DNA from 3 places in the Alteromonas sp. genome. Region 2 is predicted to be linked to each of the others. Evidence: predicted binding sites of a transcription regulator. Region 2 holds the regulator's gene; each other region holds the start of a gene.

Region 1 (6,875 bases), on a different contig from region 2:
GCAGTGAGATACACTGCCGGCTTAATGAGTGATCCCACCTGACGTTTGGCATCCAGCGCACGGTTAAACCCTTTGAAGCTGGTATCTTTACTGCCCACAATGGCACGAATTTCTCCACTGGCGATATCAGTCACAATCATCGCGGCCTGTAACTCAGCTTTGCGATCTGACTGCAGGCCCTTCAGTGTGTTTTCAACCGCTTTTTCAGCCCTGCGCTGGGCATATATATCCAGCGTGGTAAATACCTTCACCCCGGAGTCACGCAGGGAAGGATCGGCCAGAATGGTGTTGAGTTCACGGCGCACTTTATCCATAAAAGCGGGATGTTTCCCGCTGGCTAAGCTCGCGCCGGACGCCAGACCTACAGGAGAGTTAACAGCAAATTCGTATTGCTTACGGTCAAGTTCGTTGGCTTCAAATAAAATGCGCAACACCAGATTACGCCGCTCAATAACCCGTTCCTCGTAGCGTCTCGGATTGTAATAGGATGGCCCTTTTATCATGGCCACCAGCGTGGCGATTTCAGGTACGCTGAGTTCATTGGCCGGCCGGTCGAAATAGAAATAACTGGCAAGGCCAAACCCGTGCACAGCCATGTCTCCGTTCTGACCCAGAAAAACTTCGTTCAGATAGGCCTGCAAAATTTCATCTTTGCTGTAACGGGCATCGATGATGAGTGCCATCAATGCTTCTTTTATTTTCCGCGTCAGCGCTTTTTCTCTGGTGAGGTACAGGTTTTTCACCAGCTGCTGCGTTAAAGTACTGCCACCCTGTACGGTTCTCCCTGCCTGAATGTTAGCAACCAGCGCGCGGAGAATAGAAAGTGGTGCGACCCCGTGGTGCTTGTAGAAATCTTTATCCTCGACAAGGATCAGGGCTTTCGGTAATAAAGGCGGAATTTCATTCAGCTTCACCAGCATACGGTCTTCGCGGCTGCCACTTACCATCCGCGTGACAAGCCAGGGTTCCAGACGAATTTTCGGCAGTGAAATACCGGCACTGTCATCCCGGATACTGCTGATGCGGCTGCCCTGCCAGGTAATGGTGATCTGACGTAAAGGCTCATCGCCGTCAGGAAAACTGAACGCCCGTCGCTGAACCACAAGCTTATTGCCGGTATAACGATATTCTCCGCTACTATCGGGATTCGTGACCTTCCGGTAACCAAGCAGTTTCAGTTCATCCAGCACTTCTTTTGGCGTGATTTCCAGCGCTTCAGATAACATTAGTGGCCGGGCAAATATTTGCGCCGGGACTTCCCATTTATTGCCTGTAAAGGTGTGCTTGATCTGGGCATCCAGATACACCATGTACCCTGCCAGCACCACGAACCCGACAATACATAACTTGAACAACAGCCCGGGCCAGCGACGGCGGGGCTTGCTGCCAATTTTCTTTGGTTTATTAACTTTCGTCTGTTTTTTAGCCACTTATCATGCCAATATAGAAAACGTCAAAGGGGATTTTGCGGTTTTCGCGGCTGAATTTCCAGCCTGAAACTAACCGTGCAAATCATTGTCATCTTGCAGTAATCTTATGATTACGCCAGAACAATCAATCCGGATGGCCCGGAAGGCGCCAGAAAGGAGTGAAACATGAAAATTTCCATCGATATCGACCTTTCCCCCAAGGAAGCAAGAGAACTCATGGGATGGCCGGATATGAGCAAACTTCATGAGGCCACCATCTCACAACTCAGCGAGCAAATCAAAAGCGGAAATCAGGAAGCCATGATGTCCATGCTGAAGCCCTACCTGGATGGCAGTCAGCAAGCATTCTCATTCTATCAAAAGATGCTGGAAAGCATGGCAACCACAGGAACCAGCAAAAAATAAGCACGGAGGTTTTTTGTGCACGAGCAGGACAAAGATCATATTCTGGACACATTGAATCAATACGCACAGCAGTTTAACGCCATGGTTCATAACATTCTGACGAAGAAAAATAGCAGTGAGGAGACATCCGCTATGTTCGACCCGGAGAAGTTAGGTTCGCTGCTGTCAAACGACACGGTAGAGGTAGATTCGGCAAAGCTTATCCAGACGCAAATGGATTTCATGCGTCAACAAACTGAATTGTGGCAGCAGGCGACTAAGGCCATGTTGGGAGAGAATGCCCATCCTGTTATGCAGGAAGAGAAAGGCGACCGTCGTTTTTCTCATACAGACTGGCAGGACAATCCCATATTCAGCTACATGAAGCAGGCTTACCTGATTAATTCCAAGATGTTGCAGGGCATGATTTCATCCATGCATTTCAAAGATCCCAAGTCGGAAGAACAGGTAAAATTCTACACCCGTCAATATATCAACTCGGTATCACCGACCAATTACTTACTGTCAAACCCGGAAGTGTGCGAAGAAATTCTGAAAACCAAAGGCCAGAACATGGTGAAAGGCATTGAGAATTTCATGCGGGATCTGGAAAAGAGTCCTCTTGAAGCGTTCAAAATCACACAGACCGATATGGATGCCTTCGAGTTAGGTGTCAACCTGGCTACCACCGAAGGCAAGATCGTTTATCAGAACGATTTGATGCAGTTAATTCATTACACGCCGAAGCATGAGAAAACTTTCGCGACGCCAATACTGTTTGTGCCTCCTTTCATCAACAAATACTACATTCTTGATCTCGACGAACGTAAGTCCGTGGTAAAAGGCCTGCTTGATGCCGGTTTTTCTGTGTTTATGATTTCCTGGGTCAACCCGGATGCAAAACTGGCAGATCAGGATTTCTTCGATTACATGAAGAAAGGTCCGGTGGAAGCCCTTGATGTGGTTTGTGATATCACCGGTAAGAAGAAAGTGAATATGGTGGGCTTTTGTGTGGGCGGCACATTGCTGAGCACAGCAACGGCTTATCTGCGTGCGAAAAAAGACACCCGCATTGAGTCACTCACTTTACTGACCACCTTGCTGGACTTCAGTGAACCCGGCGAAATTGGTAATTACCTTACCGAAGATGCATTACCTGTGATGGAACAGAATGCGGACATCAAAGGTATTTACGACGGCCGCATTCTGGGCCTGAGCTTTAGTTTGCTGCGGGAAAACAACCTTTTCTGGTCGTATTTTATTAATAACTACCTCAAGGGCAAAGACCCTGCTGCCTTTGATATTTTATTCTGGAACAGCGACGCCACCAACATCACCGCGGCCTGTTTTAAGCAATACATCCGCACCATGTACTGGGAAGATAAACTGAAAGTGCCGGGGGCAGTAGAAATTGACGGCATTCCCATCGACCTTGGAAATATCGATGTGCCGGTGTATTTCCTGACTACTCTGGCAGACCACATTGTGCTGTGGCAGGGCGCCTACAAAGGAACACAACTGGTATCAGGCGATACACGCTTTGTACTCGCCGGGTCGGGACACCTTGCAGGGGTAATAAATCCGCCAGATCCCGGGAAATATCCGCACTGGATTAACGACAATCTGCCGGCAAGTGCCAGCGAATGGTTTGATGGTGCTGTGAAGCAGGAAGGCTCATGGTGGCCAGACTGGCATGCATGGTTGCAGAGTCACCGGAAAACAAAAGTAAATGCCCCGCAGCCCGGTGAAAGTGAAAAATATCCGGCCATCGAAGCAGCCCCGGGCAGTTACGTGAAAAAACAGCTGGGATAAGCCGGCAGACAAAAAAAGGGGGCGTTCAACGCCCCGCTTTGCTTCTGTCTACATGAGGATTCAGTATTACGATTCGCTGTTTTGTGTTTTAGCGATATCCAGTACACGGGATCTCAGTTTTTCATCCGTTTGTACCAGTTGTGCAATGGTCGTGTAGGTTTGCACCTCAAGACCGGTTTTTTCAATTTCAGTTACCATTTCAGTTTGTGCAGCCTGCTGAATTTGCTGCATCTTCTCAGGTGTTTCGTCACCTTTCAGTTCAGACTGATATTTATCTGCAACATCACTGACCGCATTCATCGCGACAGTAAATTTCTCAAGAGTTGCATCATCGAAATCCTTCGACTGTGTCATCGGCGCACTTGACGGGGCAGCCTCTTTGGTTTCCTGAGCTGCCTGTGCAGCGAAATTTAACGTGCAAGCAACAGCGAGGCTCATCACAAGTGATTTGACAAGTTTAGTCATAATAATCTCCGGTTTCATTTGAATTGCCTGAAATGCGTTATCTTCAAATGAATGTGATTAAAAGAAAGATAATCCGGCTATTCAGGCTCTCAACAGTGATACAGCGATAACTATGCCAATCACGATTTAATTAATAATTTCAGCAAGTTAACTAAATCCAGGTTTTCTTATCAGTGAAAAAGGTAGTCAGAGTGTCGCTTATTTTCACACCTTTTAGGTTGCCGCAGCGGCATTTTGTGCGTTACTCTCATTTCAGCACCGCCGGAGGTAACATTATGATCATCATTAAAAAATATCCTAATCGCAGATTGTACGACACATCTCAGAGTCAGTACGTTAACCTCGATTATATAAAGGCGTTAATCAATGAACGTCAGGAATTTAAGGTGATTGACTCCAAAAGTGAAGATGACATTACCAAGTCATTATTGCTGCAAATCATCAGTGAATCCGAAGCCAACGAAAACCAGTCTTTGTTAACGAATTCGTTACTAAAACAACTAATCCGATATTACGACACTGACATGCAGGACTTTCTGCGACAGTACCTTGAACAATCTCTTGTTACCTTCATAGAGCAACAGGATCAGGTACAGGGTATGATGAAAAATATGATGGATAACACGCCCTTCGGTATGTTTAACAAAATCATCGAACAAAATATGGATGCCTGGAAGAAGAACCAGAAGTAAGTATCATATACTGGCAGGGGAGCAATTCTCCTGCCCCGAAACAGACACACCTGCCACATTTCCTCTTCAATGCTGCAGAGCAGCATAAAAAGCTATTTGCTTATTAAATAATCGTCTAAACATTCTTGCTGCACCGCAACATTTTTGTTGATCTCTTCAAATGCCCTGGTTAATATCTAATCAAATCTTGCTGCAACGCAGCAGAAGGACTTCATCAACTGGTCGGGAGAAGAGTATGTTTGGCAAGTTTTCAGAACAGCTGAAAAGTACCACTAAACCGGTACATACGCTGTTTGCTGTGAATACAAAAACGCTGGAAAGTCTGTCTCAACACCAAACCACGTTATTTACGGGTTTGCTGAGCGACAGTGTTCGTTACATTGAAGCGGTAACGAAACAAACAGAGTTTAAAGGTGTAATGACAGCGAATTCTGAACTGGCTGAGTCAGTGCGTGAACGCATGACCAGTGCGTCGAAAGACACCTACTCCACCCTTAACGCCATGCGTGAAGAAATGACCGAAGTGATGGCGGCCAGTCTGGCCACCGCCACAGAAGAAACCAAAGAAACAGTTGAAAAAGCGACAGCAGCCGTGAAAAAAACCACGAAAGCTGCCGCACCGAAAAAAGCTGCGCCTGAAGCCGCGAAAGCGCCGGTAAAGGCAGCAGAAAAAGTGGCTGAAGCAACAAAGGAAACTGTTGAGAAGGCCGCTGAAGAGACAAAAGCCGTTGCTGAAGAAGCAAAGGAAGCGACTGCTGAGGCAAAACCTGCCGCAGCAGCAAAGAAACCAGCAACACGTACCCGTCGCACGACTGCTAAGAAGACTGCGACAACGACTAAATCAACTAGCTAACTTACCCCGGAAACTGGAGACAAGTAATGTTTGAGCAAATGAACGAGCAAATGAAAAGCGCAATGAAGCCGATGACTGACCTTGCGACATTGAACATGAGTACAATGCAGGATCTGGCAGAAAAACAGAACGCCCTGTATTCATCTCTGTTATCTGAAAATATGTCTTATTTTGAAAAAGCTTCTCAGCAGAAAGATCTGTCTGGTCTGGCTGAAATGAACAAGGCATATGTTGAAACTATTCAGGAAACTGTTACTGATGCAGCGAAAAGCTCATATGCAGTAATTTCTGATGCACAGCAGAAAGCTGGCGAGATGTTCAAAGGTTTAAGCGACGAAATGACTGCGAAATTCCAAAGCGCAGCAAAAGCATAAGTCCCTCCTGAGCGGCCTTCAGAGGCCGCTCAGGTTACCCCACATCAAGTGAACCTTTTCATCCCCCAAAAGGTCTTAGCCCCAGCCAGTATTTGAGGAGAGACGTAATGAATTATCAGGCTTACGATTATTTGACGCGCGGCGCATACATTATGCACGAGGGTTTCAGTCTGCTTAATGATATTGCGAACCATCCTTCCAATCTTTTCGCACATACCTTACCCGGCCGCATAACCCGCGCTTCGCTGGAAACTGCCATGCGGCTGACACAACGCTACGAGAAGCTGGGGTTTAATATCGACGAAATCAAAATCGACGATAAACGCCATAAGGTGAAAGAAGAAATCGTAATGAGCAAGCCGTTTTGTGATCTCATTCATTTCAACCGGATCGGTGTGAAAGATGATCATAAGGTCTTGCTTGTTGCGCCTTTATCCGGCCATTTTGCAACCTTGTTGAAAGGCACGGTGGAAGCGCTGCTTCCGGATCACGAGATTTATGTGACTGACTGGGCTGATGCCAGAGAAGTACCGCTGGAAGACGGTCCGTTCAGTTTTGATTGCTATGTGGGTTACCTTATCGAGTTTCTTGAGTTCTTAGGGCCCGGCACGCACTTAATGGCGATATGTCAGCCTACTGTGCAGGCTTTAATCGCTACCGCAGTGATGGCCGGACAGAAAAATGCCTGTGTGCCCAAGTCGCTCACTCTCATGGCGGGCCCCATTGACTGCTCTAAGAATCCTACACGGGTGAATGAGTTCGCGCAGGAACACCCGATGAACTGGTTCCGTAATGTGGCGATTATGTCGGTACCTTATGGATATCCGGGCGAAGGTCGTCAGGTGTATCCCGGTTTCATGCAGCT
Region 2 (6,875 bases):
CTGTGCTCAGCACACCATACAGAGCTTTGATAAGCCATCGCTGTCAAAAAGATGATTAAACTGATGAAACGTTTCAACGGGTTTGCCTTTAAGCCTTCGCCGGCACTACACACTCAGTGGTGTGCCGGCGCTATTCATCTTCGTTAAATCTGCCTGCAATTAATGCCTCAACAGCATCCATTGCAGCTTCAGCATCAGGACCTTCAGAGATCACAGTAACCTGTTCCCCCTGATGACTTTCCATCATCATCAGTCCCAGTACACTATTGGCATTAGCCTGCTTATCGCCTTTTTGTAAAATAACTTCGGCATCGAACTGATTCGCCAGTTGCACCAACTGCGTTGCAGCCCGGGCATGCAGGCCCAGTTTATTAACAATAGTCAGAGATTTCTCTATGCGCATTATTTACTTTGCTCCCTGTGGCGGATCTGGACATCAGGATGAGATTCCCGGAAGTTTTTCGCCAGTGATTCCGCTACATAAACTGAACGGTGCTGTCCGCCGGTACATCCGATAGCGACTGTCACATAACTGCGGTTATTCCGTTCAAGGTGCGGCAGCCAGGTCGTGATGAGGTTCTGAATCTGCCAGATAAATTTAGTCACAATAGGCTGGGAACTGAGGAAAACCTGAACCGGTGTATCCAGGCCTGTCAGGTGTTTTAAATCCGGCTCCCAGTGAGGGTTTGGCAGAAAACGGGCGTCAAATACATAGTCTGCATCTTTGGGAATACCGTGTTTAAAGCCGAATGATTCAAATACCAGAACAAGTCGTGAGCTTTTCTTACCGAGGATACGCTCGCGGATTAATTCTGCCAGCTGGTGGATGCTCAGAGAGTCGGTATCAATATTCAAATCCGCTCTTTCTGCTACGGGGGCCAGTAATTCCCGTTCTGTCTGAATGGCATCAGACAATGATTTATTCAGTTTGGCCAGCGGGTGTAACCGGCGGGTTTCGCTGAACCGGCGCACCAGCATATCGTCACTTGCGTCAATATATACGATGGTGACAGTCCATGACTGAGGCAGGTAGTCGAGAATTTCAACCAGCTCAGAAGGCTCTTTAGGCAAGTTCCTGACATCAATACTCACAGCTACCTGCTCGTATTCATCGGCGACAGTGTGTGTCAGGGCTGGTAGCAGATTAACCGGAATATTATCGACGCAGTAATACCCCAGATCCTCAAGGGCACGAAGTGCTACTGATTTTCCTGAACCTGAACGTCCGCTGATGATAATTAACTTCACGCCGTTTCTCCTGAAGTCACGTGTTGTCGGTGCGTATTACACTAAGTTACTGTAATGCGCGAATAATATCATCACTTGTCTGAGCTTTGCGGATAGTTTTTATGGTTTCTTTATCGCTGAGTTTCCCGGCAACCATGGCCAGAGTTTGTAAATGTCCTTCGGTTTGTTCCTGAGGGACAAGCAGAGTAAAGAAAATATCCACAGGTTTATTGTCGATTGCATCAAAATCGATGGCGGGCGTGCTGGTAACCACAATGGCGATGACTTTTTCCAGTCCGGCCAGACGACCATGGGGGAGGGCAATGCCGTTACCTATACCTGTGCTGCCCATTCGCTCACGGGCCAGCAGGCTACTTAACACGGTGGCTTCATCTACATCGGGGTTATTTTTAGCTGCAATCCCGCTGATGATTTCGAGAATGCGTTTTTTGCTATTGCACTGGACCGCACACTCGGTGCGGTCCAGGCTGACTATGGCTTGTATATCCATGAATTCAATTAGTGCTTTTTAAGCTTTTCCTTGTGTTTCAGGACCTGCCTGTCGAGTTTATCGACCATGCTGTCAATGGCAGCATACATGTCCTGATTTTCGGAAGAGGCGAAGACTTCCGCGCCGCTAAGATGAACCGTTGCTTCTGCTTTTTGGCTAAGCTTTTCAACATTTAAAATAACGTGCACATTTGATATGTGGTCAAAATGACGTTCCAGTTTGCTGAACTTAGTATCGACATAATTACGCAAAGAATCAGTGATCTCAATGTGATGACCAGAAAGGTTGATTTGCATATTTCGTCTTCCTTATTTTGAGCAGCCTTAAGTTAGATAAGGCTTTTGCGTTGGTTAGACGGCGGGATCGACAAGGATTCCCGGTACTTTGCTATTGTTCGCCGGGCAACCATAATGCCTTGATCGGCCAACAACGAAGCAATCTTGCTGTCACTCAGTGGCTTGCCTGGATTTTCAGCGGCAACCAGCTTCTTAATCAGGGCGCGAATCGCTGTCGATGAACACTCTCCACCTGATTCAGTGGCAACGTGGCTGGAGAAGAAATACTTCAACTCGAAAATACCACGGGGCGTGTGCATGTACTTCTGCGTTGTTACCCTGGAAATAGTAGATTCGTGCATATCTACCATTTCTGCGACATCATTCAGCACCATTGGTTTCATCATTTCAGGGCCATGCTCAAAAAAGCCCATCTGTTGCTGAACAATACAATTTGCTACTTTCAGCAGCGTATCGTTCCGGCTCTCAAGGCTCTTAATGAACCATTTAGCTTCTTGCATGTGAGAGCGGATAAATTGTGAATCGCTGCTGTTTCTTGCTTTACGGCTCATTGCAGCGTACTGCTGATTAACACTGAGCTTAGGCAGGCTGTCGGGGTTTAATTCTACAACCCAACGGCCATTTTTCTTCGCAACCGATACATCCGGAATGACATATTCGGGTTCTTTCGTAATTAATGCACTGCCCGGACGGGGATTAAGCGTTTGCAGCAAACGCATCGCTTCCCGCAACTGATCTTCTTTCAGGCGGGTTTTACGCATTAACGTACGGTAGTCTTTACTGCCCAACAGATCGGAATGCTCTCTGAGCAGCAGTTTAGCTTCTTCCAGCCACGGTGTTTCCGGTGCAAATTGTGCCAGCTGAACTAACAAGCACTCCTGCGGTGTGCGGGACCCGGAACCGAGAGGATCAAAAAGCTGAATACGTTTAAGTACACACTCAACCTCATCTTCTTCAACGGGCTCTTCCATATCTTCACTGTTAACGCTTTGCAGAATGTCGTCAACGGTAACCGTGAGATAGCCGGACTCATCAATAGAATCGATGATCGCCAGTGCAATGGCGCGGTCTGTATCAGAAAAAGGTGTCAGACGCATTTGCCACAGCAGATGGTCCTGAATATTTTCGGTGGTTTCACCCTGAAAGATTTGTTCATCGTCGCCACCGGAAGGGCCGGGCGCGGGTGCAGAAGACGCAGAAATGTACTCATCCCAGGTACTGTCGATGGGCAGCTCGTCCGGTAAATCATTCTTTTCCAGTGCTTCCCCGGTATCCATGCTGTCAGAAGATGAGGCTGATGCAGACTCTTGCATGCTGTCATCATTATCGATGTTATTTTTCTCAATTACATCGTTGTCGGAGCTGTCGTCGACTTCCAGCAAAGGATTAGAGTCGAGGGCTTCCTGAATTTCTTGTTGTAAGTCCAGCGTAGACAACTGCAATAGCTTGATCGCCTGCTGAAGCTGAGGCGTCATTGTCAGTTGTTGGCTAAATTTTAACTGTAAAGATGGTTTCATCTACGTCTTATATAAACTCTAAAAAGGACATCCGGTTGTAGCGGTGTGAGTGCCGGTGGCGAAATCTCCGCTAAATGCTCATCCCGATATCTTAACTATAGCCTGAATTGCTCACCAAGGTATACATCACGAACTTTTTGATTACTTAATACCTGTTCTGCGGTGCCCTGAGCAATCAGTTCTCCATGACTGACGATATAGGCCTCTTCACACACATCAAGGGTTTCCCTGACATTGTGGTCGGTGATGAGGATACCGATACCTCTGTCCCGTAAGTGCTGAATGATCTTCTTTATATCATTAACCGAAATCGGGTCAACTCCGGCGAAGGGTTCATCGAGCAAAATAAATTGCGGATTGGCTGCCAGTGCGCGGGCAATTTCAACCCGGCGGCGTTCGCCACCCGACAAACTCATACCTGTGCTATTACGTATATGGTTAATATTAAATTCATCAAGTAGTGCATCCGCTTCCTGCTCACGTTGATGACTTTTTAAGTCTTTACGCGTCTGCAATATCGCCATGATGTTTTCATGTACGGTCAGCTTGCGGAAAATGGATGCCTCCTGGGGCAAATAACCAATTCCCCGGCGGGCACGTTCGTGCATTGGCTGGTGAGTCAGCTCCTGCTCATCTATGAGGATTTTGCCTTTATCCAGCGGCACAAGACCGACAATCATGTAAAACGTTGTGGTTTTACCTGCACCGTTAGGACCCAGCAGACCTACTATCTGTCCGGTAGAAACCGATAAACTAACGTCACGGACGACCTGGCGTGATTTATACGACTTTGCCAGATGAGTCGCACTCAGGGTTGCCATGTAACTCAGTTACCCTCGTTTTCGTTGCTGTCTGAAGTCTTGTTCTCTTCCTTCAACTCTTTAACTGTGTCAGGACGGAAAACCGTGGTTACCCGGCCGTTGCTGTTACTTTCACCGCCGGTTGCCAGAAGTTGCTCTTTTGACATGTCATAGGTGATGCTATCTCCCTGGACCATGCTGGTATCTTGCTGGATTTTCGCATCACCTTGCAAGGAAATAAGTTGTTTGGCGACTTCGTAGCGAATTTCATTTGCGCTGGCTTTTACCTTTGCACCGTCATCCAGGGTTTGAGAATAACTGGCTGGTTTTCCGCGGGCGATAAAAATTTCTTTTCCTTCGCCTTCACTGGCGATGGCTTCCACTTCATCTGCGGCAATAATGAGTGAACCCTGGGTGATTTTCACATCGTCTTTAAAAACCGATTTTTTCTTCTTACCGTCGATAAACTGTGACTTGGCATCCACGGTAATCGGCTTTTCAAAATCACCGGAGCCGGCCATTGCCTCACCGGCAACAGCAAGCAGCGTTATTACTGCAAAAAGGCTAACTGCCCGGGGAATAAATTGTCTGCACATGATCAATTAACTCATATTGTTGGGTACGCAGGTTCGCATTGAAACCGTTACTTTTAATGATGGTCTGTACGCCGCGTATATCTACCGGCTGGTCTGAAGTCATGGTTTTGTCATCCAGATTCACCTTAATAAAATTGGTTGTGATGGTCTGGATAAACTCTTCAGGGTTCAGGCTTTTTATCAGCACATTGTCTTCCAGCTGGATCAGGTCATCGTTGTAGAGTGTGCCTTCATCAGCGGTAACTTGCCATGGGGCCTCGTCATCATTCACATAGACAGTGTATTTGGGTTGGTCGAATAACACAAAGCCTAGTTGGTCGTAATGCTCCATAGAGGCGGCAAAGACTTCGTGGTTGAGTTTGCCTTCTTCGTTGTACAGCGTGGTTGTCAAATTCTTTGCTTTATAGGCAGGGCGTAAGGCGTCTGCACCGGCTTTTTTCGCCGGTGCCTGCTCTTCTGCCATCCATACAGGAAGGTACATCAGCAGCGCCATAACAAACAGCGCAGAAATACTGATCCCTAAACGGTTCATACACTGGCCCCGTGTATGGTGTCCAGCGTACCGAGCGCTTGTAAAATTACATCACAGACTTCCCGTACTGCCCCGAATCCACCATTTTTTGTGGTGATCCAGTTCGCTTCGCGGGTAACGGCCGGATGGGCATCTTTCACCGCAATTTTTGTTTCGGCAAACCGGTACATGCCAAGATCCGGCATATCATCACCGATAGCTGCGACCTCTGATGGCGCCAGATTCAACATTTCGCACAACTGAGCCATAGCCGTGGCTTTATCTTCCTGACCCTGAATAATGTGCTTCACATTCAGGGCGGTCATGCGATTCTTTACAATGGCCGAGTCGCGGCCGGTTATGACAGCAACGTCCACACCACTGTTTATTAATGCTTTAACGCCATAGCCATCGCGGGTGTGAAAGGCTTTTAACTCTTCACCATTGTTGCCAAGGTAAATTCTGCCGTCAGAAAATACGCCGTCGATATCACAAACGAGCAGTTTCAGCCCTTTGAGTTTTTCAAACCGCTCTTCACTGATCACACCGTAAAAAGTGACTTCATGTCCCATCAGAGAACTCCTGCTTTAAGCAACATATGCATGTTGAATGCGCCGACGGGGTGATCATTTTCATCCACCACCATCAGCGCACTGATCTTGTGTTTTTCCATTAAATTTAACGCTTCCACTGCCAGTGTAGCGGAGCGGGTAGTTTTCCCGCCGCGGGTCATAACATTGGCTACCGGAGTGGTATGAATGTCGGTTCTGGCGTCCAGGATTCGTCTCAGATCGCCGTCGGTAAAAATACCGCTGAGTTTGCCGCTGTCATCTGTAATACCTGTCATTCCCAGACCTTTAGAAGATATTTCCAGCAGAGCCTGTGAAATGGTCGCGGCAGACGATACAAGAGGAAGAGCGTCGCCGGTCAGCATGATATCGCCCACTTTGAGTAACAGTTTCCGGCCCAGACTGCCGCCCGGGTGAGAGAGGGCGAAATCATCTGATGTGAATCCTTTAGCATCCAGCAGTGCAATGGCCAGCGCGTCACCCATTACCAGCGTTGCTGTAGTACTTGAGGTCGGTGCAAGCCCCAGCGAACAGGCTTCTTTTTCCACACTGATATTGAGTACCACATCGGCATGCTGGCCGAGGGTGCTTGATTCGCTGTTCGTCATCGCGATGACAGGCACAGACAGCCGCTTGACCACGGGAAGCAGATTCACCAGTTCGCCGGTTTCTCCGGAATTTGAAATGGCCAGCAATATGTCTGTCTGACTGAGCATGCCGAGATCGCCATGATTGGCTTCGCCAGGGTGCATGAAAAAGGCCGGTGTGCCTGTACTGGCAAGAGTCGCAGCAATTTTACGCCCGATGTGGCCGGATTTCCCCATGCCGCACACGACGACTTTGCCTTT
Region 3 (6,875 bases), on a different contig from region 2:
ATAAATGGCAACACCAGCAGTAACACAGGAAGAAATCGTTTTCTCATGTTGTTTTCGTTTTTTATAAATAGAAATGGGGAAGGAAAAGTGTCACACGATAGTGCAAAAAACTCAAAAGGAAGACGGCTACGTACCGGTTATAAAAGACTGATAGCATGTTCGATTAAAAACAGACAGGCACCAATCAACCCGCCCACTAAGGTACCGTTAATACGCACTTTTTGCAGATCTTTACCGATATTCAACTCAATTTGTTCCGCCATCTGGTTGTCATCCCAGGCCAGAATAGTTTTACGGATATGATCAGTAAGAAAATCCGCCAGCTCCGGTGCCATGGCTCTGGCGGCTTCTGCGATGTGTACATCAATAGCGTTTGCCAGTTGCTCATCGTTGGCCACCGATTTACCGGCTTCCTGCAGTGCATGGGATACCCGGCTTGTGAACTTGCCGTCTGTGGCTGCAACATCATCAATTAACCAGCGTTTCACGTCGCCCCACACCTGAAACAGGTACAGCTGAAGGGTATCGTTGTTCAGCAACTGGTTACGGATATTTTCCAGCTTCTCTGTCATAGCAGGGTCGGTTTCCATCCTTGCGGTGAAGTCCTCCAGCTGGCGGTCGAAACTCTGGCGGACCGGATGTTCATTGTCATTGGCAATATCCGCCAGAATGCTCACAATGGCTTTGGAAGCGATGTCAGCGCCCTGCTCGCTCAACCAGGTGGTTGGCAGTATTTTCTCCAGTCGCCGGTACTCTGCTTTCAGCCAGCTATGCAGCTTTTCAGCAATAAACATCTGACTGTCAGGCCGGTGAGCAAGCTCTGCGATTTTATAAAGCAATTGATCCAGCACCTCCTGATGGCGCTTATCACGGGTCAGAACCCGTAACGTGCCGGCCGCGAGAGGTGAAAGATCCATTTTCAGCAGTGCCCGCTTTACTCCGCTTACCATCATGTCCTGAACGGGTTTATCGTCCAGCGTGTTTATGATCCCTACCAGCGAGCGCGCAGCGAAGCGACTCAGACGGTCTGCATTTTGAGGCTCCCGCAACCATCTTGCCATTCCCTGAGCAGGACGGGAATCATTGACCAGTTTTTCGATAGCGACTTCATTGAAGAATTTTTCCTTCACAAAGCGGGACAAATTACCGGCAACCGCCGCTTTGTTATTCGCTACGATATTCGTGTGAGGGATTGGAAATCTGGCCGGAATAGGCCTGAACAATGCGCTGACGGCAAACCAGTCAGCCAGCCCGCCAACCAGCGCAGCTTCTGATGCCATCTTAATGAGACCGGCCCAGGCGGGCCATGGCGTTATCCACTGCCGGTACTCTGCCAGCGTCGCAAGAATAAAGACAAACGCAGCTCCTACCAGCCAGAAAAGCGCGATGCGTTTTGCACGCCGGAGCTGCTGCTGTTTATTATCCGGTAGCACGTTTGTCCTTGTATTAATATTGCCTTACTTACCTGACTGCACGTCATCAGGCGTATACATCCTATCCACTATATGGTGATGAAAGTGCAGCCGGCAAACCCTTTATGACAATTACGGGTGGTTAAATGTAAAAGGATATTAATCCCACTGCGGCGCGAAATCCGGATCCACGATACGTTCGCCGTTATCCAGCTCATCAATGCGCGCCACATCATCTTCTGACAGCGTGACAGCGGTATAATCGAAGTTCGCCTGCAAATGGTCCTTATTCGTTGATGAAGGGATGGCATGGATACCTTTTACTTCCATCCACGCCAGTACAACCTGGGCAGGATTGGCTCCGTGCGCGTCAGCAATGGCTTTGAGTTCATCATTTTTCATGACTTCGCCCACCGCAAAGGGCATATAGGCGGTAGTAGAAATACCAGCCTGCTTACAATGTTCAACCACCTGACGGTTTTGCATAAACGGGTGAAGCTCTATCTGATTAGTGAGTATCTCGCCCTCTCCAAGGATCTCAACCGCTTTGTCGATTTGTGCCATAGTGAAATTCGACACACCGATATGGCGCGTTAAACCTTCTTCTTTAGCCTGCTTCAGTGAGGCTAAATATGACTCCATGGGAATATGATCATTGGGTGACGGCCAGTGGATGAGCAGCAGGTCAACATAGGCCATTTTCAGTTTGTTCAGACTTTCGTGCACAGACGGAATGAAGTGACCCTTATCAAGATGGTCGTGCCATACCTTGGTGGTCACGAACAGTTCTTCACGGGGAAGACCGGCAGTTTGAATTGCATTGCCGATTTCTTCTTCGTTGCCATAAAACTGGGCGGTATCGATATGGCGGAAGCCGGTGGAAAGCGCATCTGAAACCGTTTTTCTTGCTACCTCTCCTTCTAAACGAAACGTACCTACACCTAATTGAGGCATCGATTGCATTATCTTCTCCTGTTTTATGAATTCACCTTGTCTACGCTAAGACATTGAATACAGATTACTTCACTTTCTTCAGGTATTGGTTTTAATACTTGCATGCCAACGGCCTTATCGTGCAAATGCAAATGCATTGATAGGCTTGTGTTACGACTAAAGTTTAAGTGAACAGGACGAATACGATGCGACGCGCTATCACTCTTCTCGCTGCCGTATTGCTTTCAGGTCAGGCTTTTGCGGCGAAAGATACTTTCTTTGTAGGTGTTGAAGACAGTTCAGGCAGACAGGTCCACCCGGTCAACGGTGGTAAATATCAACCGGTACTCGATGCGGTGATGACAGCATTTGCTCTTGAAGAGGGCTTCGAACTGGAATATGTGCCCCTTCAGGGCGACGCTTACGATCAATGGTTTAAAGAAAACACGATTGATTTCCGCTTTCCGGATCATCCCCGCTGGTCTGCCACAGACGGCACGTTGTTTTACAGCCAGCCTGTGGTCGGTATTTGTGAAATCACCCGTGTTTTACCTGAGAATCAGTGGATGCGAATTCCCGACGTGACTGCACTTGGTATTATTGAAGATCAGCCGGTTTCCAGTGACTGGTTAGAACAGGAACGTAAAGGCTACACAAAAATAGTGTCATTCGCTGACCCGACACTCCTGGTAAAGGCGCTGGTTGACGGTGAAGTTGATGCCATTATCACAGACAGTGAACAGCTGAATGATGCAACTGCAGCACTGAAGCTGTCAGGTAAACGCATCGTGGCATCAGCACATATTCAGGATAAGAAAGAGAGCCTGCGGATTTCCAGTGAGCAGTATCCGGCGATGCTGGAAAAATTAGATGAATTTCTCAAAACGCACCGCGGGCTGATTGCTCAGGTTGCCCGCCGGCACGGCATTGATAACGGGCGTGCCTGTTTAAAGAAACGCCCTTCCCGTCAGTCAGAGCTGGCTGACTGATTACGTTGATGAGACTGCCGTGTACGGTGCTTTTTCACCGAGCGGCGCATGCGGGTAAGGCGGGCGTGATCCAGTTTACCCTGTCTTACATCCACCAGCGTTTGTGTTTCATCGTCCAGTTGCACCAGTTTACGAAGGGCATTTAACTGCTCCAGCGGCAGCTCTACCCAGGCACCCTGCGGTAAACGCTTTTGCAGCTCCACCGGTCCGTAGCGCACGCGAACGAGACGGCTGACCTGCATTTCCTGAGACTCCCACAAGCGACGTACTTCGCGGTTACGGCCTTCAGACAACGTCACGTTGTACCAGCGGTTCATGCTCTCTTCTTCACCGGCAGGCTTAGAACGGGCTTTGATTTCAGTAAACCGCGCCAGACCATCTTCCAGTTCAACCCCTTTCGTCAGCGTGTTCAGCGTTTTACCGGATACTTCACCGAATACGCGTACAGCATACTCACGTTCTACTTCACATTTAGGGTGCATTAAGCGGTTTGCCAGTTCACCGTCATTGGTGAACAACAACAGGCCACTGGTATTGATATCCAGCCGGCCCACGGCAATCCAGCGTCCCACGCGGATAGCTGGCAAACGGTCAAATACTGTGGGGCGGCCTTCAGGATCGTGACGGCTGCATAATTCACCTTCTGGCTTGTTATACATCAGTACACGGCATACCGGTTTTTCTGCCTGACGGGATAACAGATGACCGTCCACACGGATTTGCTGGCCGGACTCAACACGGTCACCCAGTGTCGCAATTTTGCCATCTACCGATACCCTTCCGGCTTCTATCCACCGTTCCATTTCACGGCGGGAGCCCAGTCCCTGGTTAGCCAGGACTTTTTGCAACTTTTCACTCATTTTCTTCTCGCTTTTGTTCAGCGGTTTCAATCGCACGGTCGTCGTCAGACGGTGCCTCCAGTGTAGCCGTCGCAGGCGGCTGTTCGTTGTCTTCAAGCCCTTCAAAAACCTCAGATCCGGGTAAATCGGCCAACGACTTTAACGAAAAATAATCCAGAAACTGTCTGGTAGTGGCATATAACGACGGTCTGCCCGGCACTTCTTTGTGCCCTACCACTTTTATCCAGTCTCTTTCTGTCAGGGTACGGATAATATTACTGCTGACTGCCACCCCGCGTACCGCTTCAATTTCGCCGCGGGTTATGGGTTGACGGTAAGCAATTAACGCCAGCGTTTCCAACATTGCACGGGAGTAACGGGGCGCGTTTTCCTGCCACATGCGGCTCAGCCAGGGGCTTAAGCTGTCCAGTGACTGAAAGCGGTATCCGCTGGCCACTTCAACCAGTTGAATTCCTCTGGGCTGATAGTCCAGCACCAGCTCTTTGAGCACCTCGTTCAGCGCCCTTTCACTGACTGTAAATTCAGCCAGCACAGACTCACGCAGTGCCAGTTTAGTCATAGGCCCATCGGCAACAAACAGTGCGGCCTCGACCAGTTGCTTAAGCTGGACTTTATTAATCTTCTTCATGACGGCCCAATTTTACATGAATTCTGGCAAATGGTCCTGTCTGAACGCACAATAAAAGCTGTTCTTTTACTAATTCCAGAATCGCCAGAAAAGACACCACCACACCTGCTCTGCCTTCTTCCGGCGTGAATAACGCATCCAGCGGTGTGTAGGTCTCACTGTTTACCATAGCCAGAATCTGGCTCATGCGCTCACGGGTACTCAGCGCCTCCCGCTCAATTGTATGATGTTCAAACGCGGCAGCCCGCTTCATGGCATGGCTGAATGCCAGCACAAGCTCCTGCAGTGACACATCCGGCTCTATCCGCACCGGTTGCACACTCAGCGCCACATCAGCCTTCACAGCAAACACATCCCGCTCCATACGGGGTTGTTCATCCAGCGATTGTGCAGCTTCTTTAACGGCTTCGTATTCTCTTAACCGGCGGATAAGTTCCGCTCTGGGGTCTTCTTCATCTTCCGGTTCATCGCTTCGCCTTGGTAGCAGTAACCGTGATTTTATTTCAGCCAGAATCGCTGCCATCAGCAAATATTCGGCAGCTAATTCCAGCTTCAATGTTTTCATAACCTCCACATATTCCATGTACTGCGCCGTAATGTCTGCCACGGGTAAGGTTACGATTTCGAATTTTTGTTTGCGGATAAGGTACAAAAGAAGGTCCAGCGGGCCTTCAAAAGTTTCCAGAATGACTTCCAGTGCATCGGGGGGAATGTACAGATCTGACGGCTTTTCTATAACCGCTTCGCCATTGATAAACGCCAGTGGCAAAGGTTGCTGAACGGGGTCGCTTACTGCCGCCGGCGTTTGTTCATCTGTCATCTTAAGTGCTGTTCGTCCGTGTTGTGATTGTTTTACAGGAACGGTGACGGGTCGCCACTGCCTTCCCTGATCACTTCCGCATTGCCTTCAGAGAAATCGACAATGGTGGTGGGATCTTCACCAAGATACCCGCCATGAATAATCAATCCTACCTGTTTTTCCAGCCTGTCGCGGATTTCATCAGGATCTGACTCTGCCATTTGTTTACCAGGCAGGATCAGCGATGTGGACATCAGCGGTTCATTAAGGGTTTCCAGCAACTTAAGTGCAATCACGTTATCCGGTACACGGATCCCGATGGTCTTCCGCTTCGGGTTTTGTAACCGGCGGGGTACCTCACGGGTAGCTTTAAAAATAAACGTATATGGACCCGGAGTGTTATTTTTTATTTGCCGGAAAGCGGTGTTATCCACTTTGGCATAAAACGATAATTCGGACATATCACGGCACATCAAAGTGAAGTTGTGATCTTGTTCGATTTGCCTTATCTGGCAAAGGCGTTCCAGCGCCTTTTTGTCTTCCATCTGGCAGCCAATGGCGTAGCCGGAATCAGTGGGATACACCACCACTTCGCCCTGCCGGATTAACTCCACAGCCTGATTCAATAATCGCTGCTGTGGATTTTCAGGATGAATATAGAAAAATTGACTCATTACAATGTCCTGTTACTGATGGGCGGGCAGTGCCCAGTCATGCCAGACTGGCTTGAGGTGAGAAGCGATACCTAAATTACGCCCCAATTCTGTCCACCTGGACGGGAAGTGAAAATCAGACCCCGCCGAAGCCAAAAGATTGTGCTCGCTGGCAAGCTCGTTGATAAGCTTTTGCTTGTCAGGATTGATACCGGGAAAAGCCGTTTCGATGGCCTGTCCACCGTGATGCGCAAAATCATTGACCAGACGGCGCAACCATTTTGCTGTTATGTCATAGTGGGCGGGATGAGCAAGTACAGCCTGACCACCGGCAGCACGAATATGAGATATGGCTTGTTCCATACCGGGCCATACAGCCTTAACGGCGGCCCGTTTCCCTTTTCCAAGGTACTTTTTAAAGGCGGCATCCATGGTAGCAACACCATATTCATTCACTAATACGCGTGCGAAGTGTGCACGGGTCACCTGCCCGACTCCGGCAAAATTCAGCGCTTTTTCAAGCACACCGTCAAACCCGCATTTTTGCAGCTTTTCACCAATTTTAACCGCACGTTCCTTGCGTATTGCACTTTGCTCAGCC

The links. Region 2 encodes sigma-54, which starts transcription at its own class of promoters, with help from an activator protein. Its sites were predicted from a motif close to GTTGGCACGNNNNTNGNNT; they were not measured.
Region 1: a site for sigma-54 is predicted at 4,193-4,211, ahead of AC4PME_RS04470 (DUF4168 domain-containing protein). Genes of this name have one in related genera too.
Region 3: a site for sigma-54 is predicted at 2,458-2,476, ahead of dkgB (2,5-didehydrogluconate reductase DkgB). Genes of this name have one in related genera too.

What each region holds. Positions count from the first base shown of each region.
Region 1 is NZ_CFHOXV010000004.1:58,461-65,335, reverse strand. It holds gene mrcB (penicillin-binding protein 1B) at 1-1,430, opposite strand, end outside; gene AC4PME_RS04480 (DUF6489 family protein) at 1,596-1,835, shown strand; gene AC4PME_RS04475 (PHA/PHB synthase family protein) at 1,851-3,626, shown strand; gene AC4PME_RS04470 (DUF4168 domain-containing protein) at 3,693-4,091, opposite strand; gene phaR (polyhydroxyalkanoate synthesis repressor PhaR) at 4,367-4,783, shown strand; gene AC4PME_RS04460 (phasin family protein) at 5,019-5,636, shown strand; gene AC4PME_RS04455 (phasin family protein) at 5,663-6,010, shown strand; gene AC4PME_RS04450 (polyhydroxyalkanoate depolymerase) at 6,118-6,875, shown strand, end outside.
Region 2 is NZ_CFHOXV010000007.1:29,554-36,428, reverse strand. It holds gene AC4PME_RS06645 (substrate-binding periplasmic protein) at 1-77, opposite strand, end outside; gene AC4PME_RS06640 (HPr family phosphocarrier protein) at 131-403, opposite strand; gene rapZ (RNase adapter RapZ) at 403-1,248, opposite strand; gene ptsN (PTS IIA-like nitrogen regulatory protein PtsN) at 1,295-1,738, opposite strand; gene hpf (ribosome hibernation promoting factor) at 1,747-2,034, opposite strand; gene AC4PME_RS06620 (RNA polymerase factor sigma-54) at 2,067-3,551, opposite strand; gene lptB (LPS export ABC transporter ATP-binding protein) at 3,647-4,372, opposite strand; gene lptA (lipopolysaccharide transport periplasmic protein LptA) at 4,378-4,947, opposite strand; gene lptC (LPS export ABC transporter periplasmic protein LptC) at 4,916-5,479, opposite strand; gene kdsC (3-deoxy-manno-octulosonate-8-phosphatase KdsC) at 5,476-6,030, opposite strand; gene AC4PME_RS06595 (KpsF/GutQ family sugar-phosphate isomerase) at 6,030-6,875, opposite strand, start outside.
Region 3 is NZ_CFHOXV010000033.1:5,917-12,791, forward strand. It holds partial or broken gene AC4PME_RS15535 (P1 family peptidase) at 1-47, opposite strand, end outside; gene AC4PME_RS15540 (DUF445 domain-containing protein) at 138-1,433, opposite strand; gene dkgB (2,5-didehydrogluconate reductase DkgB) at 1,572-2,375, opposite strand; gene AC4PME_RS15550 (type 2 periplasmic-binding domain-containing protein) at 2,552-3,334, shown strand; gene rluB (23S rRNA pseudouridine(2605) synthase RluB) at 3,313-4,194, opposite strand; gene scpB (SMC-Scp complex subunit ScpB) at 4,187-4,822, opposite strand; gene AC4PME_RS15565 (segregation and condensation protein A) at 4,809-5,642, opposite strand; gene AC4PME_RS15570 (L-threonylcarbamoyladenylate synthase) at 5,675-6,295, opposite strand; gene AC4PME_RS15575 (PHP domain-containing protein) at 6,308-6,875, opposite strand, start outside.